Regions from separate parts of the Staphylococcus sp. 11262D007BW genome, predicted to be linked through region 1. Evidence: riboswitches for the same ligand, from Rfam matches in the RefSeq annotation. Region 1 holds a riboswitch; each other region holds the start of a gene.
What was found. Region 1 has a riboswitch for thiamine pyrophosphate ahead of thiO (glycine oxidase ThiO). Riboswitches for the same ligand answer to the same signal wherever they lie in the genome.
Positions count from the first base shown of each region.

Region 1 (8,130 bases):
TCCATTTGCTAAAAAGTCATCAATAATTAACACACGATCGTTTTCATTTAAAAAGGATTTCGAAACCATAATCGAACTCGTGACGTTTTTAGTAAATGAATGCACATCCGTTTGATAACTTTCATTTGTAAGTGTGCTCGGTTTCGCTTTTTTCGCAAATAAACATGGCACTTTAAAACGATGCGCGACCATAATCGCAGGCGCAATACCTGAAGCCTCTATAGTTAAAATTTTAGTAATACCTTTTGATTCAAAATAATGATGAAACGTTTGGCTCACATCATCCATTAACATTGGATCAATTTGATGATTTAAAAAGCCATCTACTTTTAAGATGGTTTCATCGATTACGACGCCATCTTCTAACACTTTCTCTCTTAGGCGATGCACAAGCGTACCTCCTCTATCTCTAATCACTCATTTTGATTTAATCTGAACTAAACTTAAAAAATAAAAAAAGAGCTAGACGATTGATCCATATTAAGCAAAAGCACATAAAACCTTATTAACATTGATAAGGTTACCATCGCACTTTTCCCTAACATGTCGACTTCAGTGGTTCCCCACCTCAGTACAAACTCATTCGTCCTAGCCCTTTTGAGCAATCATCATACAATTGTTGAATCGCAGTTATTCTTTTCATAATCTATGCTATATAGCACTTATTGAGATTGATCAATGACTTCAGCATAGTTGTTATTTAATATTAGCGTCATACAAGATGTATTCATTACTCATAGTCATATCGTTTAGGGCGACATGGTAGAAACTTCTAAAGCCATATTCTTCAGATTATATGAGTGTCTAAATTATTAACCGATAATAGCAAATTTGTCAGAAAAGCGCAATACGTCGTGTTAAATTGATTATTTTCAGAAATTTAAGTCTTGTCATCGGATTTCATTCCATTAATTTAATATACTCATCGTTTGAAATTAATGAAAAAGGGTATTTAATAAAAGAATATGCAATCAAGGGGGCGTTATCAATGACTAAATATGAAGTCACTCGTAGCGAAGATGAAGCAATCAAAACTGTAAAATCATTTTTAAATGGCGGCTATGATGAAAATGAAATCGTAGTCGTTAGCAAAGAAAAATTAGAAACTGATTATTTTAAAGACTCAGAGATTCAACATACATCAACTAAAGGAACATTTAGTGATAAATTTATGAGCTTTTTTATCGGTGAAGATGCTGAAGAAGCTGTCTTAACACGTTTTGATTTTAGCGAAGAAGAAAAAGAAGATTTAAAACAAGACATTCGTGACAAAAAAATTATCGTTATCGGTGATAAATACGACGTTCAAAACGGAGAGTTTTCTAATCACACACCTTCTAAAAATAAAGATAAGCACGCTCCAACAGAACACAAAGGTGACATCGAATAACGTAATCATCTCACCAAATATCATGCGCACTGAAGTACATCACACTTCAGTGCGCTTTTTTAGTAGATTGGAACACCATCAATCGATTATCCAGAACATAAGCGCTTTATGTCCTAGCCCCGTGCTATATCTATATAAATTGAATATGCTATACTGAACAACAAGCACAACCAACCACTAAAGGAGGGGATGTTATGGAGTTTGTTCAAATTAAATCAACTCAAGATCCTTGGTACAAACCTGCATTAGCCTTTTATCAAGGAAAGTTAGACCCACTAGTTACGGAAGATGAATCGGTTTTTGTTCAATCTTTAAAAACAGAAAAAACACAACATGACTATGTGTTTTTAGTAGGTATCGAAGAAGACAAAGTAGTAAGTTTTGCGACAGCACACTATGAAGCCACAACAAATGCAGGGTTTATCATTTATTTACTCGCACAACCTGGGGATCAATGTGAGCATTACTTAGCAGAAACACTTTCAGAAGTGAAAAAAGGGGTTAACCGTTTAGCCAACCAGTTACACGGTCGAGAAGTCAATTTCTTCATGTTCGAGTCAACTTTTGAATCGCCTAATGTAGACAATGATACAGCAAGCGATATTGCTTTTAGACGTCGTTTTTTAACACATCGTGGGTTTGAAAAACAAACAGAACTCAATTATATTCAACCTTCACTCGACCGCAACGGTAAACCTGTACCTTTAGATTTATACATCAAATCAAACATTCCATTAACTAAAGATATCTATGCTACGAGTATCAAATCATGCTATATCTTAAAATATGTATTTGCTAATCGTCTACCGCGTAAAATCATCTATCCACTACTTGTGAAGATGGACTTAAGCAAAGATATCAAGATCTAACCTCTTGAAATCAAGCTATAAAGCCGTTACAATTAAGTAAAGGTCAGACTTCCGGCACTCTGAATTCACTCTGCCGTGAGTCTAAAACACATGAAAGGAACGTACAATTATGCTAACAAAGGAGTTTGCTGTCAAAACAGGCTTAAGCGAAAAACAAGTTCGCAAAATTGTTCAGCATCTTGAAGAAAGAGGTTATCAATTACAAAAAACGGAATATCGTGGCCGTGAAGCAACTGATTTCCAAGACGAAGATGTCGAGTTATTCCAAGAAATTGCTGAACGTGTTGGACGTACAAATAGCTACGAATTAGCTTTTGAAGAGCTTGAAAAAGAAAAAGACTTTTTACACGTTATTGTTAAAGACGACCAACAACAATTACCGAGTGACCAACAAGTACCTCAATTGGTTAATGAATTACGTCATGAAATTAATCAAATGCGTGAAGAACGTCAAATGTTAGGTCAAATGGTCTCACAAGTTCATCAACAACAAGAAGAGTTAAAGGCATTACATAACAAACTTAATGACCAACTCGAAACAAGCAATCAATCTTTAGCAACATTAACAGAAGCGCAAAAACAACAAACAGAACAAATGCAACAAACACAACAAAGCATTGAATCTCAATCTAAACAACATCAAGCATTAGCACATACGATTGAACGTAACGAGAAAAAAGGCTTTTTACAACGTTTATTCGGCGGCTAATACGGAATTATGTACATTCATCTCAATTAAATATAATGCTAGGGGTGCTCGAGGTGAGCTGAGAAAGTCCAATCTTAACTCTTTGAACCTGAATTGGTTAGAACCAACGAAGGGAAGCAACTGAACTTTTAGTATCATTCAATAAACGACTCAATTTCAATCATACATTAACCTCCTGCACCCTAATCATGGCAGGAGGATTTTTTATGTTACAAACAGTTATTATCGGCGCAGGTGTCATGGGACTTTCTATCGCCAGAAACCTCAAAGCAACAAACCGTCATATTCACATTATCGACCGCTCTACCCCACGTATGAACGCATCTTATGCTGCAGGGGGTATGTTAGGTGCTCAAAATGAATTTTTCGAAGATACCCCTCTTTATAGACTTGCTATGAAAAGTCGCGCAATGATGCCTGAAGTGGCACATCAATTACAACACGAGTCAGGCATTGACATAGAGTATCAAAAATACGGTCTCATCAAAGTTGCGTCATGTGCAGAACATTTAACATCTTTACATCAACAACTAACCTTTTTAGAATCCCAAGATCACACGATTAAGGCTTTATCATCGTCTGAAATGGTACGACGCTTCCCAGAACTAGATGTATCACAAAGCGCAGCATTTAAGATACAAGATGACGGTCAAATCAATGCCAACCTCTATACACAAGCTTTAATTCAGTCTGTAGTGAACCAAATAAATACAACGTTACACACACATACTGAAGTGAACGCCATCCACAAAGATAAGGCGTCTTATCGTATTGAAACCACTCAGGGTACGTTTGAAGCTGACGAATTAATTATTGCTGCAGGGGCATGGAGTGGCGAGCTCCTCAAACAACTTCATATCCAACTACCCACACATCCGGTTAAAGGTGACGTCAAGTTAGTAGAATCTGACGACACACGCTTAAAAGAAACGGTCTTTAACGTGAATGGTTGCTATATCGTACCTAAAAAACCTAATCGTTTTCTTATTGGTGCAACTTCAGAAATAGACAATTGGAGTACGCACTCAAATGATGATAACTTAGCTTGGCTTGATCGTGAAAGTCATCACATGTTGCCATTTTTAAAACAAAGTCGCTTGCTCAAATCATGGACCGGTATTCGACCAATTACGCTAGATGAAACGCCTATTATGGGCGAAGTGGGACCTAACTTGTATGTATCGACAGGCCATTATCGCAATGGCATTCTTCTCTCCCCTATCGTCGGTATATTAATGGCACAATTAATCAATAATGAGCAAAATGCACGTCACATACTTGCTCCTTTTACACCCAATCCATTGAGTATTTAAAAAATAGTCTTGATTTTGTATACGCTTCCTATTATTCTTATAATATAAATCGGAATTAAAGGAAGCGTATCTATGTCTATACTACTTATTATTATTAATTTGGTCATTTTTATCGCAACGATTATCGGTCTTGCAATAATGGCTAAAAAACACGTTAAGTTCCCTAAAAGAGTGTTCCTCGCTCTAGGACTTGGGATTGTTTTAGGATTAATCTTACATCTTGCTTATGGAGCAGACAGTGAAATTACCAACCAAACAACAGAATGGATTAGCATCGTAGGCGATGGTTACATCTCATTACTACAAATGATCGTTATTCCATTAGTGTTTGTGTCAATTGTAGCTGCATTCACTAAAATTGAAATTGGTGAAAAGTTTGCCAAAGTAGGCAGCTTTATTTTTATGTTTTTAATTGGCACAGTAGCAGTTGCTGCTGTAGTGGGTATTGTGTATGCCCTTATTTTTGGTTTAGATGCATCAAGTATTGATTTAGGCCAAGCAGAAAATGCGCGTAGTACAGAGATTGCTAACACTGCAGAAGAAATGACAGCCACGACATTACCAGCGCAAATTCTTGAATTATTACCAGCCAACCCATTTTTAGATTTCACAGGCGCACGCGCTACATCGACAATCGCAGTCGTGATTTTCGCAGCGTTTATCGGCTTTGCGTATTTACGTGTTGCACGTAAACAACCTGATAATGGCCACTTATTAAAGCGCGGTATCGACGCTGTTTATTCACTTGTTATGTCTATCGTGACATTTGTATTGCGTCTAACACCGTATGGTATTTTAGCAATTATGATTAATACGATGGCAACAAGTGATTTCGGTGCCATTTGGACACTAGGTAAGTTCGTTTTAGCATCGTATGCAGCGTTAATTACAATGTACATCATTCATTTAATTATTTTAGCTACATTACGAATTAACCCAATTCAATATATGAAGAAAACAGCTGAAGTCATGCTATTTTCATTCACATCTCGTTCAAGCGCAGGTGCATTACCGTTAAACATCCAGACACAAACCAACCGTTTAGGTGTACCACAAGCGATTGCGAACTTCTCTGGTTCATTTGGTCTCTCTATCGGCCAAAATGGTTGCGCCGGAATTTATCCAGCCATGCTAGCTGTTATGGTTGCACCAGTAGCCAATGTGGAAATTGATTTCCAATTTATTTTAACGCTTGTTGTCGTAGTAATTCTAAGTTCCTTCGGTGTAGCAGGCGTAGGTGGCGGTGCTACTTTCGCATCCATCTTAGTGCTATCTGCGTTAAACCTACCTGTTGGTCTAGCAGGTGTGCTGATTTCTATTGAACCTTTAATTGATATGGGACGCACAGCTTTAAACGTGAACGACTCTATCTTAGCAGGTACAGGTACAGCACGTCTTACTAAACAGCTTGATGATAAAACATTCAAATCAAATGATTATGACGAACTTGCTTCAGAACATTAATCTAAATCACCCTCTACAGAAGACCTTTCTATTTCTTCTAGTAGAGGGTTTTTCTAATGATTTATTTTGAGATACTGTTGAATATATCTCCATTTTCTTCATTAACTATTTCAACGCAATGATGACGCTGATGACAATGCGGACAAGTTAACTTTCTCGTTTTCGAAGTATGCGATGCAAACATAAACGACAGCAACTTAGGTTGAAACTCGAAATGACACTGAGGGCACATATAAGAGACAGCTTGATAATAGCGTTGTGTTAAAAGTGCGGCACACCCCACACCAAGAATGAAAGACATTAAAAACGGCAAATAATGCTTCATCGCAAAACTTACTGATAGACCAACGACTTGAATGAACGTTCCAATACCCGCCATCACAACAAGTTGGATATGCAGGTGTTGTCTTTGCTTATTTTTACTCATAGCTTCATCTATGCCGATTAATTGATTAATTTGAGAATGAGAGTTTGCAGTAATCATACTTTTTAAATGTTTCATGTATGCTAGTTGTTGTTGTTGTATTTTAATATCGTGTGCTCTTTCATCTATTTTTTGCTCAACCATTAAACGAATAGCTTTTAGACCTTTATCCTCTTCTAGTAACACACGAATATCCTTTAAAGACAAATCCATCCGCTTTAAAATGACAATCAACTTTAACCTTTCTACTTCCGTATCAGTATACACACGGTAGCCATTTCGTTTGATGTAGGCTGGTTTCAGCAATCCCTTTTTATCATAAAATTGCAATGACCGCTTCGAAACATTAAATCGCTCACTCAATTCCCCTGTTGAATATTCAGACATAGTATGTCACCTCCACCCTCATTGTTACACTATCACGTAACGTGATAGTCAAGATGTTACAACAATAAAATTTATTTGATATGTATCATACTTATTTATAAAAGTATACCACTCAAAAACAATCCCCCGAAGATTAAAATAGACTTCGGGGGACATCTTTAAAAGCGTATGCTGTTTGATCGTTTAAACCTATCTAATATTAAATCCTGATGCTTGAAGCCAATTTAACATTTCTTGGCGTTGCTTACTGCTCATAAACTGCGCAATTTGATCTGACCATGTTTCATTGCGTTCACCATTTGTACGCGCACTATAATAATCTGATACTGTTTGATCGTACTCCTCAAGTAATTTAAGGTGGTGATCTTCATCATCATTATATTTATCTACATGAAAGACATGCTCGAATGGTAAACGAGGTTTTGGCGTGCCATTTTCATCATCGGCAGGTACTCCGATAGCCATTCCAAATATTGGAAATGTATGGTCAGGTAATTCTAGTATTTCACGTACACGTTGAACGTCGTTACGTAAAGAGCCTAAATAAACAATGCCATAACCCATATCTTCAGCTGTTAAAGCGATATTTTGAGCCGCTAAAGCCGCATCGACCGTACCTACAAGTAGGCCTTCTGCAGATTCAAAACTCTCTTCCATATCTGCCTTTTTACGTTCATTAATCAGTTGATGACGATGATAGTCAATGACAAACACTAATAGATAACCGTTTTCTACGACATATGGTTGACCAGAAACTTCTTTTAAAGATTCTTTTTTCTCTACATCTTCCACACCTATAAAAGAAGTGGTTTGAAGATAACTTGACGTAGACGCCATTTGTCCTGCTTCAACTAATTTTTGAATCGTTTCACGGTCGATATCTTCTCGTTTAAACTTTCTCACTGAATGGTGGTTTTTCGCTAATTTATACACATGTTCCGACATTAACAAACACTCCTTTAATCTTATACATAGTTTTATCCTATCCACCCCTAAATAAAACCGCCCAATATCAAAATGAACATTAGAGGTTGCACACAATGTATAACCTTAGTATCATAATAGTATCAATTTTCAGATAACAAAGGGGAGGGCATGTTTATGTCTAACAACGAACAACAATTAGCTCAACATATCTTTCAAGCTTACAAATCGCATTCGCCGATTTCATTTTTAAATCCAGAAGCAGAGGTAGATGAAGTCAAAGGTTATGCTATTCAAGATGCATTAGTGCAACACCTTAAATCGTTCTATCAAACTGAAGTGCAAGGGTACAAAGTCAGCATGACAAGCGATGAAACACAAGCTTATGCAAATACCCATGAACCTGCTTATGGTACATTATTCAAATCTTCTTTTTACCATACTGGGGATCAGGTCGCACTTGACACCTTTTTCGCACCATTAATCGAACCCGAATTAGTGTTTGTGCTTACAGATGATTTACCTGAACAACCAACAGCAGAAGATGTGTTAAACCATTCTCAACTTGTGCCAGCGATCGAAATTCCAGATGCACGTTATAAAGATTGGTTTCCAAACTTCACACTGGGCGACATCTTAGCTGATAATAC
Region 1 is NZ_JBPWPJ010000001.1:2,166,877-2,175,006, reverse strand. It holds gene xpt (xanthine phosphoribosyltransferase) at 1-390, opposite strand, end outside; purine riboswitch at 718-820, opposite strand; gene ACEE93_RS10570 (general stress protein) at 989-1,390, shown strand; gene ACEE93_RS10565 (hypothetical protein) at 1,585-2,259, shown strand; gene ACEE93_RS10560 (DNA-binding protein) at 2,369-2,968, shown strand; TPP riboswitch at 2,999-3,100, shown strand; gene thiO (glycine oxidase ThiO) at 3,175-4,281, shown strand; gene ACEE93_RS10550 (L-cystine transporter) at 4,354-5,745, shown strand; gene ACEE93_RS10545 (MerR family transcriptional regulator) at 5,807-6,556, opposite strand; gene nfsA (oxygen-insensitive NADPH nitroreductase) at 6,746-7,501, opposite strand; gene ACEE93_RS10535 (2-keto-4-pentenoate hydratase) at 7,658-8,130, shown strand, end outside.

Region 2 (8,130 bases), 1.6 Mb from region 1:
TCACATATAAATAGTTTGACAATACCATTCGTTACTTTGCGTCCAATAAATTGACTTCCTTGGATGCCCGCTGCAGTAAGGACTCTATTTTTCACATCGTCTGTCAATTTATTCACTTGTTTATGGTTCAATCCATATATTTTATTAATATCATCAATGATATCTCTCATTAATTTAACATCCACACCAAAATCAAAACCAGGAATTGGTACGAGTGTGGCGCCAGAAGATAATAGTGCCTTCTTTTTAATTAACGTTTCAGCATATTGTCTTCTTTTTTGAATTTCAGCAGTATTAGTAGGTAATGCATCTTTCTTAGTGATTTTATCAATATTCAATACTTTATTACCTACTGATTCAGCAATTTTATTTGAAATTTTCATTTATTAAACCACCTTTTTAAAACTTTTAACACATATACCCGATTATGACTTTTTAATGTTTCACTGAAATAAAAATTACTTTTAAGTATTTTGAAGGTTTAAAGTGCGGGTGTGTTTTAAAGTCTTTCGGTAACCCCATCACTTCATCAATGGTGTACGTTACCTCTTGCTGTTCCAACGTTTTTTTCACCATATTTTTAAACGCTTTAGAACTGTACATACTGTGATTAGTACTTAAAATCAAACTACCTTCAGAGGCAAGAATTTGCAATGCGCCTTCAATTAATTGATCATAATCTTTCATAACAGAGAATGTTTTCTTCTTATTACGTGCAAAACTAGGTGGATCAATAACAATCGTGTCATATTGTAACTGGTGTCGATATGCATACTTGAAAAAGGAAAATGTATCCATTACAAAAATGGATTGTGTGCTTGGATCAATGGCATTAATACCGAAGTTTTCCTCAGTCAACGGTCTAGAACGATTCGCTAAATCAACACTTGTGGTCTCCACCGCTTCTTTAGCAGCAATAACCGAAAAAGCACCAGTATAACTAAATAAGTTTAAAACACGGCGTCCTTCTGCATAATAATCTCTTAATTTTTTACGTACTTCCTTTTGATCAAGGAAAATACCAGTCATCGGTCCATCGTCTAAATGCACGTTATAAAAAGTATGATTTTCTTCAATCACAATAGGAAACTCAGGTGCTTCTCCTAATACATAACCTCCTTTAATACGCTCGTGTTTAAATCGCGTTTTTTCATAAATAGATTGATAAGGAAATACACTTTGAACCGCTTCTAAAATATCGTTTCTAAACTGATAAATCCCTTCAGAATACCACTGAATAAGTAAATGTTCATTATAGTTATCAATCGTTAAGCCACCAATACCATCGCCTTCACCATTAAATAAACGGAACGCATTAGTCCCTTCGACTTGGTAGTAATATTGGCGTTCTTCAAGTGCACTCTCAAATAAACGTTCAAAAAACATCGTATCAATATCTTCATTTGTATCATACGTTAACACCCATCCGAGCCCTTTATGTTGTTGACCAACATAACACTTCGCAATATTCACGTTTGTCGCAGTTTGTAAAATAAATACATCGCCTTCATTGAGTGTGTCATACTGAAATAAATCCTCTTCTTCTACTAAAGGATATTGATTAAAATATTTGTCTTCTTTGCCTTTATTTAATATTGCTGTTTTCATTTGAATCAGCCTTTCTTCTATCTTTTATCCTCTTCTTGATTTTAATTTTAACATGTAAAAAACCTGAAGATAGGATGAATCTTCAGGTTTTATATAATATACCGAAATTATTGTTCTTTTTGTTCTGGTGCAGGTTGTTTGAGTTGAATTATAAACGCAATAATAGCTGGTATTAACATTAAAATAAGGATTGGTGTAATAAAAATAGATAATAGTAATCCGTTAAATAAAATCACGATGTATTCTGTTAGTAATTTGAAAAAGAGAATACTAATCATAAACAGTTGTAAATAATACCATTTTCCTTTAAGCATATACACCACTGACGTCACAATATACAGAATTGCTATGATAAGTAATAAAAATAAACTTACCCATTCATATACATATTGTGTTTGAGACAGTTGCCAATCACCAGACATAAATAAGTTATTGCGATTATTAAATTCTAATAAAATGAAGAATAAAATAATAATACCACATGCAAGTATAACGTAATTTTTCTTTAACCACTTAGGTCGATGTAAAAACGAAGGAATATCTTCTTCTTCTAAGTGAGCCCATCCGAACCATTTTTCTTTAATTTGGTCTTTTTTATTTCTTAATTTTTCAATATCTACGCTTCTACGTGTTTTTCTAGTAAAGCCCTGTGTAAGTTCCGTAGTTCTTTCTTGTAAATCCTTGATGTGATATTTTTTATGGTCAGAGAATTGATATTTTTTACTTCTTGAATATTCGTTTGCTTCCCCTGTCATCTCTTCTTGAGTCATCGGCAAGGCACGACGTAAAAATAAGAAATTCCAAATAGCCATTTGGCCTAAAAGCCATAAAATAATGAAAAACGTGTTAATACTTAACACATCAATCGCTGCGATTTCTTTAGCTTCAATACGTCCATATAAAGATAATTGCGTTAAAATATAACTTATGCCATAACTCATGATGATCCATAAATAATGTTGCTTTCTGTGATTTGGATTTAATTCATCTTTATAAGCAATGTATTCAATATGTATAAGGAATGGAATAATAAAGATAAATGCAACCCAACTATACACTTGAGACATAAAAATTAATGTTAACACAAAATAAATAATACCAACTAAAAGAAATAAGATTGAAATGTCGTAATCAAAACGTGTTGTATTCGTTAATGTTCGGCCAATGACAATCATAAGAATCCCAAATAACAAAATAATGATGCCACTCACTAATGGAATGTCACCAATATATTGGCTCATCACTCTAATAATTTCGTGAAAAAATGCCATGGTAAAATCCCAGGCATTATCAATATCAGGAATACTTCGTTTGCCATCGTTAAGCTGGTTAATGAGTGGTATATTAATAAAAATGATAATACTCAATAATATTGATAGTGCACCTATAATATAACTATATATCACTTCGGTGTATTTATTGAAAAATGACATGCACTCACCTCACAACTATTATAAACAATCCTAACAAATATGTCTGTACCTTTTTTTAATATCGGTCTAGAGTACGATTAAGTTACTCGACGTACTCAATATAAATGTTTAGATTTCTCATTTATCCTTTTATTAAATCTTTAAACGTCTATTTTGAACCTTTTGTGACACAACTTAGTTATTTAGAATAAAAGTGGTACATGTTTAGTCTTTAAATCTTTCGGGCATACTTAAAGTACAATAACCATAAAGGAGTGACGCACAATGGCTGAAAAAGATTTAAAACAAGCTGCTGAATCAGCTAAAGAAAAAGAACAAGAATTAAAAGATAAAAAAGAAGATGTTAAAGACGGTATCAACGAAACTAAAGATAACGTTCAAGATACGCTTGATTAATCAACTCATTTAAAGTTAATTAACGTTCATTATTAAATGATATGTATTTTAATTTCAACATCACTTTTGCCTTTTTAAAACGAAGGTTAAAAGTGATGTTTTTATATGTTCATTTTTAATGATATGGTCGTTTGAGACACATTTACGAAAGTGATGTCCTACCTATAAGCTCGGCGCCTCACCTTGACTTTTATACTGATAAGTTGTACATTATCTATAACAATTAAATTCGCACTAGGGGTGTGAAAGCTGAGATGAGGTATGATACCTCAAACCCTTCGAACCTGATCTAGATGATACTAGCGTAGGAAAGTGTAATCGTTTATGACTATAAACATATGCACTACGGTTACGTTTTTGTAACCGTTTTTTAAATGAGTGCATTTTATCTTTCACTACGCACATCTCTAGTTTGAGACATGTGCGTTTTTTTATTATTACCTTAAGGCTAGGACAAAGGTGAAAATTGAGGAACGGTATCCTAACCTTAAAGTGAAAGGAGCTTTATAATGAAAAAAGGATTAACATTATCCGATATATTAGTGACAGTACTGATTTCTGTCATATTTGCAGTCATTTACAATTTATGGTGGATTGTAAATAATACTGTACAACCCCTTGGTTTACATATCGATCAATTGATGTATGGTATGTGGTTTAGTGCCGCAGTTGTGGCTTACTTAATCATTCCTAAAATGGGCATTGCTTTAATTGCTGAATTTGCTGCCGGTGCGGGCGAAACTATTATGATGGGCCGCTTTGATATTCCAACAATTATTTATGCTTTATTACAAGGTTTAGCATGCGAAATCATCTTTGCGATTTTCCGTTATAAATCTCGTACATTAATGGTAGCGATCTTAGCAGGAATGGCTGCAGCAATCATTAGTTTACCAATTGATTGGTATTATGGTTATTTAAACGAAGTAGCGACTTGGAACTTAATTTTACTCATTATGTTCCGTATTATTAGTGGCGCTGTTTTAGCAGGGATATTTCCATATTATCTTGTTAAGGCATTGGATCAAACCGGCGTCACGAAGTTGTTCCGACCTGCTTCAAAAGATGATTATGACAGTTTATAAGGAGCATTTGCTGTGTTAAATGTTAAAAATTTACGCTTGAAATATCCAAGTGCAGATTACAAAATTTTCGATGGACTCGACATCGAAATTAAAGATAAAGAAAAAGTGCTTTTACTCGGACCTTCTGGCTCGGGTAAAAGTACTTTACTCAATGTTTTAAGCGGGATTGTACCTGATCTTATTGATTTACCTATGAAATATGACGAACTGCACATTGCTCACAATGCTGGTGTCATTTTTCAGGATCCCGACTCACAGTTTTGTATGCCACAAGTGAATGAAGAGTTAGCATTTATTCTTGAAAATCGTCAAATCCCTCAAAGTGATATGGATGCGATGATACATAAAGCGCTTGATACAGTACAACTAAATGTAAATCCAAAACAAAATATTAATCAACTCAGTGGCGGTATGAAACAAAAGTTAGCGATTGCTGGTACACTATTACAAAATACAGATACATTATTTTTAGATGAACCTACAGCGATGCTTGATGTTGAAGCGACTGAAAATCTTTGGGCATTGCTTAAAGATTTATGGAAAGATCAAACCGTGCTCATCGTTGAGCATAAAGTGGAACATATTTGGCAGTTTGTTGATCGCGTCATCTTAATGAACCATAAAGGGGAAATTGTTCAACAAGGTGAACCTGATTTTATCTTAAAACATTTTGAAGCGTTATTGAGCGAATATGGTGTGTGGCATCCAAATGCTTGGGATCAAGCACCACATGCACTCAGCGAACGGCCTACTACTTCAAAGTCATTTCATTTTAAGTTCCAGAATGGCGTTATACATCGGGGGAAAAATAAGCTTTATCAAGTGCCAGAATTAGTCATAGAACCTGGAGAATGGATTACTTTAACAGGTCAAAATGGTTCTGGTAAAACAACTTTATTTGAATCAATGATGCAACTCATTAAATATAAAGGCAACATGTATTATAACAATGACAAAATAAAACATCTCAAAGATGCAGCGCAACGGATGTTTTTGGTATATCAAAATCCAGAACTTCAGTTCATTCAGAACTCTGTATTTGATGAGATCTTTATTAATTATAGTAATACTGATAAATCCATAGCAAAAGAACGCACAAATGACATGCTAAAGTGGCTTGATTTAGAACATGTCCAACAGCAACACCCTTTCGAACTCTCAATGGGCCAAAAAAGACGTTTAAGTGTAGCTACTGCATTAAGTACTAATGCGGACATTATTTTACTTGATGAACCTACATTTGGTTTAGATAGTCATAATACGTTTAAACTCATTGAACTTTTTAAGGAACGAGTTCAACAAGGGCAAACCATTTTTATGATTTCACATGACCCTCATATAATTGAGCGGTATCCGACCCGTCGCCTAGAAATTATTGACGGTCAATTGTATGAACGTGAGGTGACGCAACGTGGTTGAAGCATGGAAACTGAAATATACATTTATGGATGACGTTAATATCATTACAAAGCTATTTCTTGGTATTGGACTATTCTTCTTTATTATATGGATTCATCAATTTGATTTTATGATTTATCTAGCTGCAATTATGCTCGTTTTTTTACTACTTGTAAGTGGTACAAAATGGAAAGTATTGCTTGTATTTTTAAGCTTTGCAATCTTCTTCGCCTTAACCTCTTCTTTATTTATGATATTTTATGGGGATGGCACGCACGTTTTATTTGAATTTGGTTTCATCAAAATAAGTAGCGAAAGCTTAGTAAGAGGATTGCACTTATCCTTGAGAACAATGATTATCAGCTTTTTTGGTTTATCCATTGCATTCACTTCTCAAGTCATTATGATATTTTACAGTTTGATGCAGCATTTGAAAGTTAAACCCAAAATTGCTTATGCATTTATGGCTGCTTTTCGAATGATTCCGTTAATGATTGAATCGGTTTTCCAACTAAGAAATGCACTTAAAATGCGTTATCAAATTATTGATCATCAACATTATTCGTGGTTTAAACGCTTAAAACACTTACTTATTCCATTGTTAAGTCAAAATATTAGAAAAGCACATCGCTTATCTGTCGCAATGGAGAAAAAGGGATTTCAAGATGGGCCTAGAACTTATTACTATCATGTGCCCTTCTCTTTTAAAGATATCATTTTAATTATACTAGTCGTACTTTTTGTAGTATGTGCGTTTTTATTAGCGAATTATCTTCCAATCACGAACATTATGGATGTTAGATCATAAACTACATGCGTTTTCATGATCTCGATGATGTGAAAAGGCATGATGATTTTTCTTACTTATTCCCGTTTATTTCATCTGTATCGAAAAATCAATACTTAAAAAGGTGAGACCCCGAAATATGAGGTCTCACCTTTTTTAACATTAAATATGAACAGTTATTTTTCGTCTTTCGCTTTGATTGCTTTATCAGCAATGTCTTGTCGATAAAACAAGTTATTACTTTCAATTGCTTCCACTCGTTTATAAGCTTCTTGTTGTGCTGTTTCAATGTCATTACCTTGACCTAGGGCTAAAATAACGCGTCCGCCTGAATTAACATACTGATTGCCATCATGTTTCAATCCACTCACGAAATAATGATCTGCATCATTTTCAAAACCAGTCACAGGATGACCTTTTTCATATGAGCCAGGATAGCCTTTAGAAGCTAACATCACACCAACAACAGCTTCATCTTTCCACTTCATGTCGATAGGTGCTTTTTGATCTAATTGAACGAGATGTTCCATTAAATCGCTGTCCATGCGTTTTAATAACACTTGTGCTTCCGGATCACCGAATCTCGCATTAAATTCAATGACTTTAGGACCTTCTTTTGTTAAGATAGCCCCAATATATAAAAGCCCCATAAAATCATAACCTTCTTGATGCATTGCTTTAGCAATAGGTTGAGCGATGCGTGCATTAGTCATTTCTAATACATCTTCACCAATATGTGGTACTGGACAATATGCGCCCATACCTCCTGTATTTGGCCCTTCATCGTTATCAAAAGCACGTTTATGATCTTGTGCGATCGTATCAAACGGCACGGCGTAATCTTCGTTCACAAAGGTCATAAGTGAGAATTCCTCACCCTCAAGAAATTGTTCAAACACAACTTTATCGTCTTCATTTTCAAATAAAGTGTTAACGGCCTTTTCTGCCTCTTCACGTGTTTCAGCAATAATGACCCCTTTACCTGCCGCAAGACCATCTTTCTTTAGTACAATTGGTAATTCGCACGTTTTAATATACTCAAGTGCTTCGCTTTTTTGATTGATTTCTTGATATTCTGCAGTTGGAATATCATATTTAGCCATCAAACGTTTAGCAAACGATTTAGAACCTTCAATTTGTGCCGCTTCTTTATTTGGACCAAACACTTTAATATTTGAGTCTCTTAGTAAATTAGCTAAGCCTTCTGTAAGTGGTTGCTCTGGTCCGATGATCACCCATTCTACGTTATGCTCTAAAGCAAATTTTAAAATATCCTCATGACTCGTTTCAGCAATTTCACTATGCACTTCTGCTACATGAGCCATTGCATCATTTCCGGGAATCGCATAAACTTGAGTGACTAATTGAGATTCATTTAATTTATAAGCAAGCGCGTGTTCACGCCCGCCACCACCGATGACAA
Region 2 is NZ_JBPWPJ010000001.1:545,496-553,625, reverse strand. It holds gene ACEE93_RS02730 (DUF697 domain-containing protein) at 1-383, opposite strand, end outside; gene ACEE93_RS02725 (class I SAM-dependent rRNA methyltransferase) at 436-1,608, opposite strand; gene auxA (lipoteichoic acid stability factor AuxA) at 1,716-3,041, opposite strand; gene graF (glycopeptide resistance-associated protein GraF) at 3,306-3,437, shown strand; TPP riboswitch at 3,664-3,765, shown strand; gene ACEE93_RS02710 (ECF transporter S component) at 3,947-4,522, shown strand; gene ACEE93_RS02705 (ABC transporter ATP-binding protein) at 4,535-5,941, shown strand; gene ACEE93_RS02700 (energy-coupling factor transporter transmembrane component T family protein) at 5,934-6,728, shown strand; gene purD (phosphoribosylamine--glycine ligase) at 6,884-8,130, opposite strand, start outside.
Region 2: another riboswitch for thiamine pyrophosphate. It lies ahead of ACEE93_RS02710 (ECF transporter S component); the one in region 1 lies ahead of thiO (glycine oxidase ThiO).

Region 3 (8,130 bases), 1.9 Mb from region 1:
AGTCGTGTTAGGTATTGCAGGAATGATCATGATTGCGGCAGGTTACTACTTATCTTTTATTATGTTTCGTCAACAAGCGTTACTTAGTTTGTTAATGCTTATACCGTTTGTCATTTTATTTTTAACGGTCGTGGGTGCTTATTTATTTTTTAGAAGTACGGTATCTATCACATTTAAAACGATTAAGCATTTCAAAAAAGGTCATGTGAGTATTACAGATGTGGTGTTTACATCTCCAATCATGTATCGAATGAAGAAAAATGCATTTGCATTAACAACGATTGCGATTATTTCAGCGATTACTGTGTCGATTTTATCATTTGCAGTATTGACCCGTGCCGGCGTAGAAAACAATGTTAAATCAATCTCACCCTATGAATTTACGTATAATAATAAAGAAGAAGCGGAACAATTTGAAAAAAGATTGCAAAGTGAAGGAATTTTATATGATAAGTATGAACAAGAATTACTTGAAGTAGAAGACATTAAAGTCAATGGTGTGGCAAACGAACAAACAGGAATTAATATCGCGAGTGAGAAAGATTTCCCTAACAAACAGGTTGAACCATCGGATGCTCAAATCATCAATCCGCATATGATGGCACAACAACTTAATCCACTTGAAAAAGGGGATACGATCGAACTGATGAATCAAGGTCATAAAGTAAAAGTGAAGGTAGCAGACATCTCAAAAGAAATCGAATTCGGGTCAAGTGTTGCGCCCCTTGATCAAGGTGTAGGGATAGTAGATGACAGTGTTTATCAACAGTTTAAGGATACGATTGCAAAGGATAATCACTATACACAGATTGGTTTTGAAATCAGAAGTAAAGAGGGGTTAAAAGAAGCAGAAACGTTGAATGCATCCATTAACTCTGTGAACACTTCTTCAAAATCACAACTTATGAGTGTCCAAGAAGAAAGTTCAGGTATGTTTTTATTCGTCACAAGCTTTTTAGGGATTGTATTCTTAGTCGCTGCAGGATGTATTATTTACATTAAACAAATGGATGAAATTGAAGACGAAATGGATAACTATTCTATTTTAAGAAAATTAGGATATACTGACCAAGATATGACAAAAGGATTACTGCTTAAAACGATTTTTAACTTTGGTGTGCCATTATTAATCGGTTTGGCCCATGCTTTCTTTGCGGCCCGTGCCTTCAATGATTTAATAGGTAATCCTACATTAGTACCAGTCTATATGGCAATGGGTATTTATTCATTCATTTACCTTATCTTTGCGATGATTACATTTAGCCATACGAAACGTACTATTAAATTTAAATCTTAAATAACAACAGGACAGATACAATTCAGCGGTGACACGTTGGATTGTATCTTTTGTTATACAGAAATCATTTCAATGGGTCTATTTTTCTAGCATATAAATGTCTCGGCAAAATGATTAAAAAACCAAATGTTAATTTTTTGTAAATATAATTGTAGGTTAAGTCAATTTATGCTATTTTCTAACAGTATCCCTAAAAAGTGATGTAAAGACTGTTTTAAGTGCATTTGTGACATATTGATACAATATTTTTAGGAAATAAGTTAACAACGAATTAATGTTGGATTATAATAGAATATACAAAGCATTTACAAAATAGGTATTTTACAGACAGTGATCGGAGGATTTTGTAATGATTAGAAAGAAGAAAGATAAGTTTATGGAACGCTTGGAAGACATGATCTTTAATTTAGATCGTGCTGCCATAGAGTTTGGGAAGATGGACTTTAAAACACATCTAGATTTAAGAACATACGCTGATAATATTAAAACTTATGAATCACATGGCGATGATTTAATGCATCAGGTAATTACAGATCTAAACCAAACATTTATTACCCCTATCGAAAGAGAAGACATTATGGCGTTATGTAATGCGATTGATGATGTCTTAGATTCTATGGAAGAAACATCAGCTATGTTTGAAATGTATTCTATCGAATATACAGATGAGTTTATGGCAGAATTTGCAGATAATATTCAAAAGGCCATTGGTGAAATGAAACTTGCAATTGGCTTATTAACTGAAAAGAAATTATCCCATATGCGTGTGCATTCGATTAACATTAAAGAATATGAAACGAATTGCGATGGTATTTTAAGACAATCTATCAAACATATCTTTAATAGTGAAACAGACCCTGTCACACTCATTAAAATTAAAGATATTTATGAAAGTTTGGAAAATATTGCAGATCGTTGCCAAGCGGTTGCAAATAACTTTGAAACAATCATTATGAAAAATAGTTAAGGAGTCCTCGTTCATGGAGTTTTTAATATCTTTAACAATAGCCATTGTTATTTTTTCGCTCATTTTTGATTTTATTAATGGATTTCATGATACAGCCAATGCGGTCGCTACAGCTGTTTCAACGCGTGCTTTAACCCCAAGGCAAGCGATATTTTTAGCGGCGATTATGAACTTTATCGGAGCATTAACTTTTACTGGGGTCGCTTCAACGATTACAAAGGAAATCGTTGACCCATTTACATTGAGTAATGGCATGGTTGTTGTATTGGCAGCGATATTAGTAGCCATAGTATGGAATTTAGTGACGTGGTATTATGGTATACCTAGTTCGTCATCTCACGCTTTAATTGGTGCGATTGCCGGTGCTGCGATTGCTTCAGCAGGATCATTTGGCGTACTACATTATCAAGGTTTTACTAAGATTATCCTTGTATTGTTACTTTCTCCTGTTATCGCATTTATTGTCGGTTTTATCATTTATTCAATTGTTAAAAGGATATTTAAAAATGCAAATTTAACACGTACGAATCGTAATTTCCGTATTTTTCAAATTTTCACTGCATCTCTACAATCATTTTCTCATGGTACAAATGATGCGCAAAAATCAATGGGGATTATTACGATGGCATTAATTGTAGCGAACCTACAATCAAGTGTTGAACCTGCGCTATGGGTTAAAGTAGCCTGTGCGTCAGCTATGGGATTAGGTACAGCGATTGGTGGATGGAAGATTATTAAAACAGTGGGCGGTAATATTATGAAGATTAGACCAGCGAATGGTGCTTCAGCAGACTTAGCTTCAGCGCTCACAATTTTCACAGCATCATGGTTACACTTTCCATTATCAACAACACACGTTGTATCCTCTTCAATTTTAGGTGTAGGCTCAGCAAATCGAATTAAAGGTGTACACTGGAATACAGCGAAACGTATGATCGTTACATGGGTCATTACTTTACCTATTACTGCTTTAATTGCAGCTATCTTTTATTTGATTTTAAATATCTTTTTATAATAGTACTCGAGCGGTTAGTGAACAATCACTGGCCGTTTTTTTTTATACAAAAAGAAGCAAGGTAACACTTCAAGTGAACCTTGCTTCTTTCGATGACTAAGGACGATTAATTTAATAATGTGTCATATTTCAAGAGGTTGGGACTCCTAATCGGTTCCCTAAAGCATTCATACTTTATATCATAGCCTCTTATATTAATGAATGTAGTTATATGATGAAGCAACTGATGCTGGAATTGTGCGATAGCCTACTTCACCTGGTGGTGTGCTATAGTTCATTTCTGATACTAAGATACTACCATCACTATTAACGCGTTCAACGTAAGCTACGTGACCTACTGGACCTTCGTAAGTTTGCATAATTGAACCTGCGCTAGGGTTATGGTCTACTGTGTAACCATCTCCTGCAGCATTGTCTGCCCAGTTTTCAGCATTGTACCAATAAGTGCTGATTGGTTGACCAGTTTCTGCACGACGATTAAATACGTGCCAAGTACATTGTCCCCAGTCGTACAAGTTTTGGTGATTAAATGTAGGTGAACCACTACCTGATGTAGATGGTGCGTTCTCTGCGCCATTTGGACCTGCATCAATTGAAGGTGCAGTTGTGTTATCTGAACCACTTGGTATTGTTAATGTTTGTGAAGGTGCCACTAAATAACCATTTAAGTTGTTAGCATTGATGATATCTTGTGGTGTAACACCGTAATTAGCAGCAATGATGTCCAATGTTTCACCAGTTTGAACAACATGCGTTTCTCCTAAGCTTGGCGCTGTTGCAGTAGCAGTCGTTGTTGTTGATTGCGTAGACTGGTCAGCTGCGCCACCGCCGCCACCAATTGTTAAAACTTGTCCTGGAAAGACCATATTTGATGTTAAATTGTTTGCCTGCTTAATTTCATCTACAGACATATTATACTGTTGCGAAATACTCCATAAAGATTCGCCTGATTGAACAGTATGTTGTGTTGAAGCATCAGCATCATGTTGAGTTAACAATGCTGCCGCTCCAGAAGTAACGGTTAATGCAAAAGTTAATTTTTTCAAAGTAATGCCTCCTTAGCCATTTGCTTGTCTTTTCTAAAATATTCAAATCAATTTTAACAAAAATAGAGTTATTTGTGGGGGTTGTTACGAACATGTAATATTGTGATAAATGATTTCAAAAATTGAAGATATGAACAGATGTGATAAAATAAGTACTTTTAGAGATTCGTCTAAATTTACTTTGTAAGAATGTTAAAATGTTTGTAATATTAATTTTGATATTTTATCCTAAAATCAGTATAAAGGGGTGAGCAATGAGTGGCGGATACAAAGCATTCACAACGTTTTGGACAAGTGTGGTTATTTTTTACTTATTATTGGATTATCTTTGGTATTGGTGTCTATTTAGGACAATTCTTAGCCGTGGAATGGCGAAAACCTTTATCCATTGGACTCCTTATTTTAATTTTAATCACAATGTTTGTGCAGCGCGCACGTTTTAGTGGCTTAATTATGTCACATATTTATACGATTATCTCCGGATTGTTATCTTTTGCTACTTTTACTTATGCGATTCAAGATCTTGGAACAGCTGATTTCATTAGAAATATTATCTTAGCAATCTCCGGATTTATTGCATTTGGTATTATAGGTTATTTTGTTATAAAAGATGCAGCAAGTATGGGAAAATACTTGTTTGTGACGTTAATTGCGTTAGTCATTGCGAGTTTAATAGGATGGTTTGTGCATAATCCAATTTATCACACAATTATCGTTGTGGTTGGTTTATTACTATTTTTATTATATACTTTATATGACTTTAATCGAATGAAGCATGGACGATTTTCCCCTAGAGAGATGGGTTTTAATTTATTCTTAAACCTATTTCGTATCATACGTTATGTGTTAAAATTAGCACGTATCGTTAAAAAATCACAGTAATAATTGAATAAGATTTACCACTGGAAGTGCCTTTTTTAAGGGCTGAGATTGAAATGTATTTCAAAATTCCCGAACCTGATCCAGTTCATACTGGCGTAGGAAAGTGGCGATGACTTAGAGTAGCTACTTTTCTTTAGTATGAGGAAAGTAGCTTTTATTTTTGTAAAAGGATGTTTGCCTATGCTGTTAGCAGTTACCCCTTATGAACCATTAAATCATACACATCAAGGTCATTTATGTGAGATTGAACCACTTATCGATGGCGTACTATTGAGGACGCCAATGACGCAACATGATATCAAGCGTTGGATTGAAGAAATCACTGCACGTGGCTTTCCTAAAGAGAAACTCATTATACATTCAGACATTGATCTGGCTTTAATGATGCATATTCATCGCATTCACTTCAGTCAATATGATGAAAAAGTGAAAAGTATTAAAACGACATACCCTCAGTTTGTGGTCAGTATGTCAGTTCATAATGTTGAGGCCATTCAATATGCACAACAGTATGAGGTTGATTTTGGATTATTTGGGCACTTATTTCCAACCCCATCAAAACCTAACCAATCCCCGAGAACGGCTGAAGAGATTGATCATGCGTTAGCCACAACATTACCGCTAGTCGCAATAGGTGGTATTAATGTAACGACAGTGTCGAATGTGCCTACTCACTTTTCAGGGATTGCATGTATTGGCGCTCTATTTAATCGCCCGTACAACGAAGTACAGCAATTATCGGAACAATGGAGAAAAAGGAGGTCATAATATGAAAGTTATTGTTAACGGAGAAGTAAATGAATTTCAAGAAGGGACAACGATTCAAGATGTCCTAACGCATTTTGATATTGATGCTAAACGTATGGCTGTAGAACAAAATGCAGCTGTCGTTAAGCGTGCGGATTGGGCGCATACACCCATCAGAGAAAATGATCGATTAGAACTATTAGAATTTGTAGGAGGCGGATAATATGTTTAAAATTGGAAATCTAACATTTAATTCAAGACTCTTTTTAGGAACAGGTAAGTTTGACAATGAATCAGTTCAGGAAGCAGCGATTAAAGCTTCAGAAACAGAAGTCCTTACTTTTGCGGTAAGACGCATGAGTTTATATGATAAAGATTTACCTAATCCATTAGCGAATGTGGATTTAGACCAATTTATCACTTTTCCAAATACAGCAGGTGCTAAATCTGCAGAAGAAGCCGTACGTATCGCTGAGTTAGCAAATGAAGCAGGCGTCTGCGATATGATTAAAGTAGAAGTAATCGGTGATGATGACACATTATTGCCTGATCCATTAGAAACATATAAAGCATGCGAAATTTTATTAGAAAAAGGCTACATTGTATGTCCTTATATTTCAGATGATGTCGTTTTAGCTAAACGTTTAGAAGCGTTAGGGGTTCATGCGATTATGCCACTTGCGTCACCAATCGGCACAGGCCGTGGTATCGTTAATCCATTAAACTTACGCTATATTGTCGAAAAAAGTAATGTCCCTGTCATTGTGGATGCAGGCATTGGCTCAGCAAAAGATTGTGCTAAAGCAATGGAATTAGGTGCAGATGCGATTTTACTTAATTCTGCAGTGTCACGTGCCAAAGATCCTGTAAAAATGGCAGAGGCGATGAAAAAAGGTATTGAAGCAGGTCGCTTAAGTTATGAAGCAGGACGTATTCCTATTAAATACAATGCGGTACAATCTAGTCCATCTGAGGGGTTAGGTTTTCTTTAATGAATCGTTATGATAGACAAATTAAATTCCCACATTTTGGCGAAGCGGGTCAACAACAATTAGGTCAGTTACACGTACTTGTTATGGGCGTGGGTGCACTAGGTAGTGGTATCGCTGAACAAATTGTTAGAAGCGGTGTTAAAAAAGTAACCATTATCGATAAAGACATTGTAAGTTTGACGAATTTGCATCGTCAAAGTGGTTATACAGAGGCAGATGCCGAAGCGATGATGCCTAAAGTGTTTGCATTGAAGCATCATTTACAACAAATGAATCGTGAAGTAAACATTGAACCTTTAAATGAGGAGGTCACACCACGCAATATTATTGGATTATTGGAAGAAATACAACCAGATATTGTGTTAGATGGTTTAGACCGATTTGAAACGCGTTACCTTATGAATGAAGCGACACGCAAACTTGATATTCCATATATCTATGGTGCTGTCATAGGCAGTCAGTTAAGCGTCTTTCCAATTGATCATGATGGGCCTTGTTTGAACTGTGTGATGCCAGAAGTGCCAGATACAATGGAAAGTTGTGATATCTATGGGGTACTTCCGCCAGCCGTTCATTTAGCGAGTAGTTTTGTCGTGTCTGAATTATTTTATTACCTTATGCATCAGCACTTTTCTTACAAGATGGTGACGGTCGATATATTTAAAGGGACAATGCGGTCGATGGATATACGTGCGCTTAAAGATGACACATGTAAGGTGTGCCATCATCATCAGTTTCCACGTTTAGCAGATCAAGGTTTAGATCAAGTACGTGAACTGTGTGGTGGTGTGATACAAATTCGATTAAATGCAGAGAGCTTTACGAAAGATACGTCTGATGCTGTTGAAGTTAAGTTGAACAATCCTTATATCAAACGGTTGGTATATCAAGATTACGATATGACTTTATATCAAGATGGGCGTCTCCTGATTTATGGTGCAGATAAATCAGTTAATCCTCAAGCCATTGTGACACAACTTTTTAAGTAAGCACTATGGCCGTATGTTGATTAACCTTTATTAAACACTGTATAATAAAACATGATTAAAAATGTAAGCGAAAGCGAGATGGAATCATGGGACGTAAATGGAATAACATCAAAGAGAAAAAAGCTCAAAAAGATAAAAATACAAGTCGAATTTATGCTAAATTTGGAAAAGAAATTTATGTAGCTGCTAAATCAG
Region 3 is NZ_JBPWPJ010000001.1:226,130-234,259, forward strand. It holds gene ACEE93_RS01160 (FtsX-like permease family protein) at 1-1,297, shown strand, start outside; gene ACEE93_RS01165 (DUF47 domain-containing protein) at 1,647-2,264, shown strand; gene ACEE93_RS01170 (anion permease) at 2,278-3,279, shown strand; gene ACEE93_RS01175 (LysM peptidoglycan-binding domain-containing protein) at 3,474-4,325, opposite strand; gene ACEE93_RS01180 (Bax inhibitor-1 family protein) at 4,584-5,207, shown strand; TPP riboswitch at 5,220-5,326, shown strand; gene ACEE93_RS01185 (thiamine phosphate synthase) at 5,346-5,975, shown strand; gene thiS (sulfur carrier protein ThiS) at 5,977-6,177, shown strand; gene ACEE93_RS01195 (thiazole synthase) at 6,179-6,946, shown strand; gene ACEE93_RS01200 (ThiF family adenylyltransferase) at 6,946-7,935, shown strand; gene ACEE93_RS01205 (YebC/PmpR family DNA-binding transcriptional regulator) at 8,022-8,130, shown strand, end outside.
Region 3: another riboswitch for thiamine pyrophosphate. It lies ahead of ACEE93_RS01185 (thiamine phosphate synthase); the one in region 1 lies ahead of thiO (glycine oxidase ThiO).

Region 4 (8,130 bases), 770 kb from region 1:
GGCACTTATTTTAGCAGGACTTGTTGCAGAAGGGACAACGATTGTCACTGAACTTAAACATTTAGATCGTGGATATGTGAACTTCCATGAAAAATTAAAATCATTAGGTGCTGATATTGAAAGAATTAATGACTAATCAAAATAAACGATTACAACGTTTATTTGAGTTGGTTTCTTTTCGAGTCATTTTATTTTTAGGTATCTGCTTTATCATGTTATTTATCGGTGTTATGTTCGGTTTATTATTAAATCATGATAATATATGGAATGTATTTAGTTATACATTCTGGCAACATATTGTTAAAGCAATAGGAGGCAAATAATGGAAACAGTTTTTAATTATAACGAAATAAAAAATATTATACCGCATCGTCAACCTTTTTTATTAATTGATAAGGTCGTTGAATATGAACCTGGTCAACGTTGTGTAGGTATTAAACAAGTATCGGGTAATGAACCATTTTTCCAAGGTCATTTTCCAGAATACGCGGTAATGCCAGGTGTGTTGATTACTGAAGCACTTGCTCAAACAGGCGCAGTAGCGATGTTAAATAGCGAAGAAAATAAAGGTAAATTAGCATTGTTTGCAGGTATTGATAAGTGTCGTTTCAAAAGACAAGTCGTTCCTGGAGACACTTTACAATTAGAGGTAGAAATCACTAAAATTAAAGGGCCTATCGGCAAAGGCACAGCTAAAGCGACTGTTGACGGCCAAGTTGCTTGTACGTGCGAATTAACATTTGCATTACAAGATCCGAACGCATAAATGATAAAAAAACAACACTAAGTTCAGATACATCATGTCTGATTTAGTGTTGTTTTTATTTATGTTAATCATTAATCTCTTTCATCTTTTAGTCTAGGTTTAGATTGCATCATTCGATTGAACGTTGTAATTAAAGCTTCTCCTTCTAATCCCTCATTAACTAATTGCTCAAGTAAGCTTTCAGCATAAACTTGTCGTAATGTATAGATATGACATTCAAACACTACAGATATCGTGGTATTTAATTGCGTAATTTGTTTGATTGTCGCATCAAATAAAGCAGGGTCGTTAGAAGGTCGTGTAATGACGACACGTATGTCAAGCATGGTTTCATTATCTAAATACATTTCCATCTGTTCTTTATGTATGTCAGAGATGACAATTTCTAAAAGCCATCCAGTTCCACTATTTTCTTTATTGATAATAACACCATCATATAGTTCATATTCTGTCACACTTCGATCATCAGAAACAATTTGAAAACGTACGGCCTTAAAAGTCTTCATAACATTATCACCTCAAATTTTTAAAAGTTTACGAAAATTCAACTTCTCACACTATTATAGCGTAGTTTTTAATAAAATTCTTGTTATGCTTAATTTTTTGCAAAGTTTTTATTGTAAAACATGCATTTTTGAACTTTGCCAAAATAATTATCTCTAGTATATGATAATGCTACCAAGGAGGTGAACACTATAAACCAATTTCAAGCTATTGGTAGAATAACAAAACCACCAAGGTTTTACCCAAAAGAAAATCGTGATTTTATTACTTTTACCATTTCAGTGGAACGTGATTATCGCAGTAAACTTAATAAACCAATATACGATTTTCTAAATTGTAAAGCTTTCGGAGCACTCGCAATTGAAATTAACCAAACGCTTTCAGAAGGTGATATTGTAGGTATCACAGGGCATATTCAAACTAGAAGGTTCGATTATAATGGTGAAAACCGTTATACTACTGAATTATTGGTGACAACAATTCAGCATTTATCTTTGCACGACGAGTTACCCTTGCTCAAGGCAAAGTAGGCATAAGTATTAAAAGATATAACTAGGCAATTAAAATTTTTTTCATATTTAACTCCTTTTATCTCTCAATATTATTTAAACAGTATAACCAGTCTATACTACTCCCAAATTTTGACGAAAATATAAGTATATAGAATATATCTCAGGAAATCAGCAATTAATATTTTTTTATAAAATGAAGTGATGGACATTTTATATGAAGACATTTGTGTATTGTACTCATATGACAATTTGAGCTTTACATTAATATAATCAATATTTTCATTATTCTCACATAGGTTATAGGCTAGTCCCTTAAATTTGCGCTTAAGAGACTGGTCTGTAGCCAATACATAAACTCAATAGTGCACAAATTGATATATTTGATATTTTGAAATCTATTTGATACATTAAAATCAAATTAATCAATAAAGACTACTAGGGGAGCCATTATTATGGCTGAGATGCATTAAATGTTAGACCCTTTGAACCTGATGTGGTACAAGCCATCGTAGGGAAGTAGCGTTATACATATTCTGAAAAGATATGTCATTAAGGCTACGTTCTAACAAGTAGTCTTTTTTTATATCAAAGGAGTAATGAATATGTGTTTTGTTAATCAACTTAAAAAAGAAGCGGAACCAATAATTACAAAAATTTATAATGATCCTTTTATTCAGTCTTTATTAAAAGGAGATATTTCAAAAGAAGCAATAAGTCATTATTTACAAGCAGATTCACGTTATTTAGATGAATTTGCAAAAATTTATGCATTATTAATTCCAAAAGTAGATACAAAAAAAGAAATACAATTTTTATGTGAACAAGTTCAATTTGCTGCTTCAGGAGAAGTAGAAGCACACCATATTTTAGCAGATTATGTAGGTAAACCATATGAAGAGATTATTGAAGAAGGAGAATGGTTTCCTACAGCTGACCACTATATTAAACATATGTATTATAATGCGTATGGCTTTGATAATGTTGCGTATACTATCGCTGCTATGGCACCATGTCCATACGTCTATCAACAAATTGGTAAACGTGCGTTAGAGAATGATGATATTGCGAAAGACAATCCTTTAAGAGCTTGGTTTGAATTTTATGCTACAGAAATGGATGACTTAATGAATCATATTGATGATTGGCTTAATCAGTATGCTGAACAAAGTGATCAAAAAGTACGAGAAGATTTTAAACGTAACTTCTTACAAAGTACCGTTCATGAACGTCATTTCTTTAATATGGCATATACGCAAGAAAGATGGGACTTTGGAGGTGCAGAAAATGAAAAAGCCTAATATTGCTTTATCAATTGCAGGTACAGATCCTAGTGGTGGCGCTGGTGCAATGGCTGATTTAAAATCATTCCATGCTTGTGGTGTATATGGTATGGCAGCGATCACAAGCATTGTCGCTCAAAACACTAAAGGTGTCCAACACATTCATAACCTTGATGTGGGTTGGTTGGAAGAACAACTTGATAGTGTATTTAATGATGAATTACCTCATGCCATGAAAACAGGTATGATTCCAACGACGGAAATGATGTCATTAATCGAAACGTATTTAAAGAAATATGATTTACCTTATGTCATCGATCCAGTGATGATTGCTAAAAGTGGTGATTCATTAATGGATCAAGGTGTTAGAGATCAACTCAAAACGACGTTATTACCGTATGCTGATGTTGCAACGCCTAATCTTCCAGAAGCAGAAGAAATTGTGCAATTTCAAATTGATAGCGTTGATAAGGTGCACAAAGCAGGACGATTTTTTATCGATGAAGTAGGCTCAAAAGGCGTTGTGATTAAAGGAGGGCATATGGAAGGAGATGCCGTCGACTACCTTTTTACTAAAGAGGGTCATTATACGTTTGAAAGTGAGCGCTTTGATACAAAACATACACATGGTACAGGCTGTACGTTTTCAGCTGTTATTACTGCTGAGTTAGCCAAAGGTCGCTCTATTTATGATGCCGTTGCAAAAGCTAAGTCTTTTATTTCTTTAGCGATTAAACATACCCCAGAAATAGGACAAGGTAGAGGTCCAGTTAATCATTTCGCATATCAACATATGAATGGATGGGATTAGAATGAATTATTTAACACAATTAAGAGAAAAGCAACCATTAGTCGTATGTTATACCAATGATGTTGTAAAAAATTTTACAGCTAATGGATTGTTAAGTGTGGGAGCAAGCCCTGCAATGAGTGAAGCACCAGAAGAGGCTGATGACTTTTTCAAAGTAACAAGCGCACTACTCATTAATATCGGTACGTTAACGGTTGATCGTGGGGAAGATATGATTAAAATTGCCCAAGCAGCTAATCGTGCCGATGTACCTGTCGTCTTTGACCCTGTGGCAGTCGGTGCTTCCCAATTTAGAAAGTCATTCTGTCAACGATTCCTTAAAGAAGTTGATGTATCAGTTATAAAAGGTAATGCATCCGAAATTTTAGCGTTAATTAATGAGGAAGCGACGATGAAAGGCACAGATAGTGCTTCAGATTTAAATGTAATAGATATTGCCAAAGAGGCACACGAATTATTGAATACTGCCATTGTGATATCAGGTGAAAAGGATATTATTGCTCAAGATGGTTCGGTTGTCGAGTTATCTAATGGTACACCATTACTAACTAAAATTACAGGAGCTGGGTGCTTACTAGGTGCAATTATCGCGAGCTTTTTATTAGGAGCGTTAAAACCATCACGTGACCAATTAGAAGAAGCGGTATCGTTCTACAACATTGCTGCAGAACGCGCAGAAATGATGGAAGGTGCTGATTTACCTGGTACGTTTTTAATCCAACTAATCAATGAATTAAACCAAATTACACCTGAGTCGTACCAACTCGAGGTTAAAAAGAGAGAAGTGTGAGCAAGATGCAATTTAAAAGATCTTATTTAAATGTATATTTTATTGCAGGTACCCAAGATGTTAAAAAAGGTGAGTTAACTGATATTTTAAAACAAGCATTAGAAGCTGGTATTACGATGTTTCAATTTCGTGAAAAAGGACCTTCAGCGTTAACAGGAGAGGCTAAAAAGCAGAAAGCGATTGAATTAAAAGCTTTATGTCATGAATATGATGTTCCTTTTATTGTGAATGATGACGTCATGCTTGCGATTGATATAGATGCTGATGGTGTTCACGTAGGTCAAGATGATGAAAAGGTCGCTAATTTTTATCAACAATTAAGTGATAAGATAATTGGATTAAGCGTGCGTGATTTTAAAGAATATGATCAATCTGATTTAACACATGTCGATTACATCGGAGTTGGACCAGTTTATGCGACACAATCCAAGGCTGATGCTAAACAACCTGGCGGTATTGAATTAATACGTCGTATGAGAGAATATGATAATACTATTCCAATTGTTGCGATTGGTGGTATTACTGAAGAAAATGTAGCACCATTAGTTAAGAATGGGGCAGATGGGATTGCGACAATTTCTTCTATAACTGCTAGCCAAAATATTGAAAAATCTGTGTCACGTTTTCTTGAAAACTTCAAATCATAAAAGAATTACTCGAATAATGTTTCCCCATTAAGATAATATATGATAAAATACACCTTATGTGAATAAATTATTGAGGTGGAAAAATGAAGAACAAAGCGCTATTAGCGACGCTCGTTGGTGTTGCATTATTATTAGCCGGTTGTGATTACAGTCAACCAGAAAATAGAACGGGTTTCTTTTATAATACGTTTGTTTCTCCAATGGATAGTTTAATTCATTGGCTAGGCGAAAACTTAAATAATAATTATGGTTGGGCCATCATTATTATTGTATTAGTTGTTCGTATTGTCTTATTGCCATTTATGTTAGCGAACTATAAAAATATGCATATGATGCGCGAAAAAATGAAAGTGGCTAAACCTGAAATGACAGAAGCACAAGAAAAGGTTAAGCGCGCACGTACATCTGAAGATAAAATGGCAGCAAACCAAGAAATGATGCAGGTTTATAAAAAATACAACCTTAATCCAGCTGCAACAATGCTCGGTTGTTTACCAATGATTATACAATTGCCAATTATCATGGCGTTATATACTGTTTTAAAATATCCGTCAGGTGGCGGTATTACGAAGTATTCGGATTTCTTATGGTTCCAATTAGATAAACCAGATATTTGGATTACATTAATTGCCGGTGCTTTATATTTCCTTCAAGCATATATTAGTATGGGCAATATGCCTAAAGAACAGCGTCAAATGGGCTATATGATGATGATTATTTCACCTATTGTAATTATTTGGATGTCATATAGTTCTGCCGCAGCATTAGGTTTATATTGGTCTGTATCTGCCGCTTTCCTTACTGTCCAAATGTATATTGCGAATAAAGTATATAGTAAGAAAGCCAAAGAAGAAGTGGCACCACTTCTTGCAAAACTGGAAGAAGAGAAAAATCCTAAAACCGGTAAAAATACACAAGTTGTTTCTAAAAAGAATAAAAAGAAATAATATGAAAGCGTGACGAAGCACTAGGAGCTTACGTCACGCTTTTTGTGTAATTTAGTCTAAATGATGGGATTGCCATTCATTAAAAAATTGTTGTAAAAATGTCTCCACAACATGATGGCGTTGATCGGCTATCTTTTTTCCTTTAGGTGTATTCATTAAGTCTTTTAATTTTAATAATTTTTCAAAACAATGTTTCACCGCTGAAGGAGGCAAAGTAGTCACGTCCTCCATTTGTTGCATTTCATTATAATTGTAATGACCGGTCCACAGGGGTTCTTCAAATACGCCAGCAAATTGAAAGGTCCTTGCTAATCCGATCGCACCTAACGCATCTAAACGATCTGCATCTTGTACGATTTGAGCTTCAATCGTTTGAAGGGTGTTTACTTGATGACGATGACGGAAACTCATATGCGTTATAACGTAGACAATCTCGTCTTGCTCCTCTTTGGAAACATGAATACGATTTAGAAATTGTCTCAGTGCCTCAATAGAAATGGCATGAGGTAATTTTTCATCTACAGTATCATGTAAAAGGGCTGCCAATTGAATCACACGTAAGTTCGCATTTGGGTAATCCTTGGCGATGGTTAATGCCAATTGTAAGACGCGTTCCACGTGTGTATGGTCATGACCGCTATGATCTCGTTGATGAAGAGAGGTCATAAATGCTCTCGATTGTGTAATATAATCGATTTGTGTCATCTTTTTACTCCTTGTCTATAAAATTGGCGACAATAATTGACTGATGGATTCTTTAAATTTAATCCATAATCCGCGTTGCTCATAACGTTCTTTTGTTAATTCAGAACAAACCTTTAAATCTTCTTCAAAGCTTTGTCTTACCTCTTTTGCTAAGTGGTCATTGTACACAAACGCATTCACCTCGAAATTTAAAGTGAAACTTCGATTATCCATGTTTGTTGTACCAACACTTGTGATTTCATCATCAATGGTTAAAGTTTTCGCATGTAAAAAGCCATTTTCATATAAGTACACTTTGGCGCCCGCTTCAAGTAGACTTGCTACATTTTTATATGTTGCCCAGTATACAAAAGGGTGGTCTGGCTTACATGGGATCATAATATTAACATTGACACCGCCTAAAGCTGCAATTTTAAGCGCGTCCATAAAGGCTTCATCAGGTATAAAATAGGGAGTTTGAATATAAATATCTTTTTCAGCCATAGAAATCATTTTTAAATATCCATATTTAATTTGTTCCCAAGATTCATCAGGACCACTTGAAGCAATTTGAACACCAATATTACCTGTTTTACCTTCTGCATTGTTTGGAAAATATTTACTTGAATATTCGATGTTATTGCGGTGTGATTGTGAGTTCCAATCTAATATGAAGCGTAACTGTAAAGCATTGACCGCTTCTCCGGTAATACGTAAGTGTGTATCACGCCAATAGCCAAACTTTTTAGATAAACCTAAATATTCATTTCCGACATTAAACCCACCCACATAACCAATATTGCCATCAATGACAACAATTTTACGGTGGTTGCGATTATTCATACGTAGATTAATCAATGGTAATTTTGAAGGGAAGAAAGCTTCGACTTTACCACCTTTTTCTTTAAACAACTTAAAGTCGCGTAAGGTTAAGGTCCGTGAACCCATATCATCGTATAACATTTTAATTTCCAGGCCTTCATCCAACTTTTGTTCGAGCAATTCTAAGATACTTTCACCTAATGTATCATTTCTAAAAATGTAATATTGAATATGTACATAGGATTTAGCATTTAAAATATCTTTTTTGAGTTGGTTGAATTTATCGTGACCATCAGTAAACATTTGAATTTCGTTATTATTTGTATAGAAAGCAGCATTATTATAAACAAGCATTTGAATCATGTGT
Region 4 is NZ_JBPWPJ010000001.1:1,398,325-1,406,454, reverse strand. It holds gene murA (UDP-N-acetylglucosamine 1-carboxyvinyltransferase) at 1-136, shown strand, start outside; gene ACEE93_RS06995 (hypothetical protein) at 129-323, shown strand; gene fabZ (3-hydroxyacyl-ACP dehydratase FabZ) at 323-766, shown strand; gene ACEE93_RS06985 (YwpF-like family protein) at 838-1,272, opposite strand; gene ACEE93_RS06980 (single-stranded DNA-binding protein) at 1,453-1,800, shown strand; TPP riboswitch at 2,210-2,314, shown strand; gene tenA (thiaminase II) at 2,385-3,080, shown strand; gene thiD (bifunctional hydroxymethylpyrimidine kinase/phosphomethylpyrimidine kinase) at 3,067-3,873, shown strand; gene thiM (hydroxyethylthiazole kinase) at 3,875-4,663, shown strand; gene thiE (thiamine phosphate synthase) at 4,669-5,310, shown strand; gene yidC (membrane protein insertase YidC) at 5,394-6,257, shown strand; gene ACEE93_RS06950 (HD domain-containing protein) at 6,309-6,962, opposite strand; gene cls (cardiolipin synthase) at 6,978-8,130, opposite strand, start outside.
Region 4: another riboswitch for thiamine pyrophosphate. It lies ahead of tenA (thiaminase II); the one in region 1 lies ahead of thiO (glycine oxidase ThiO).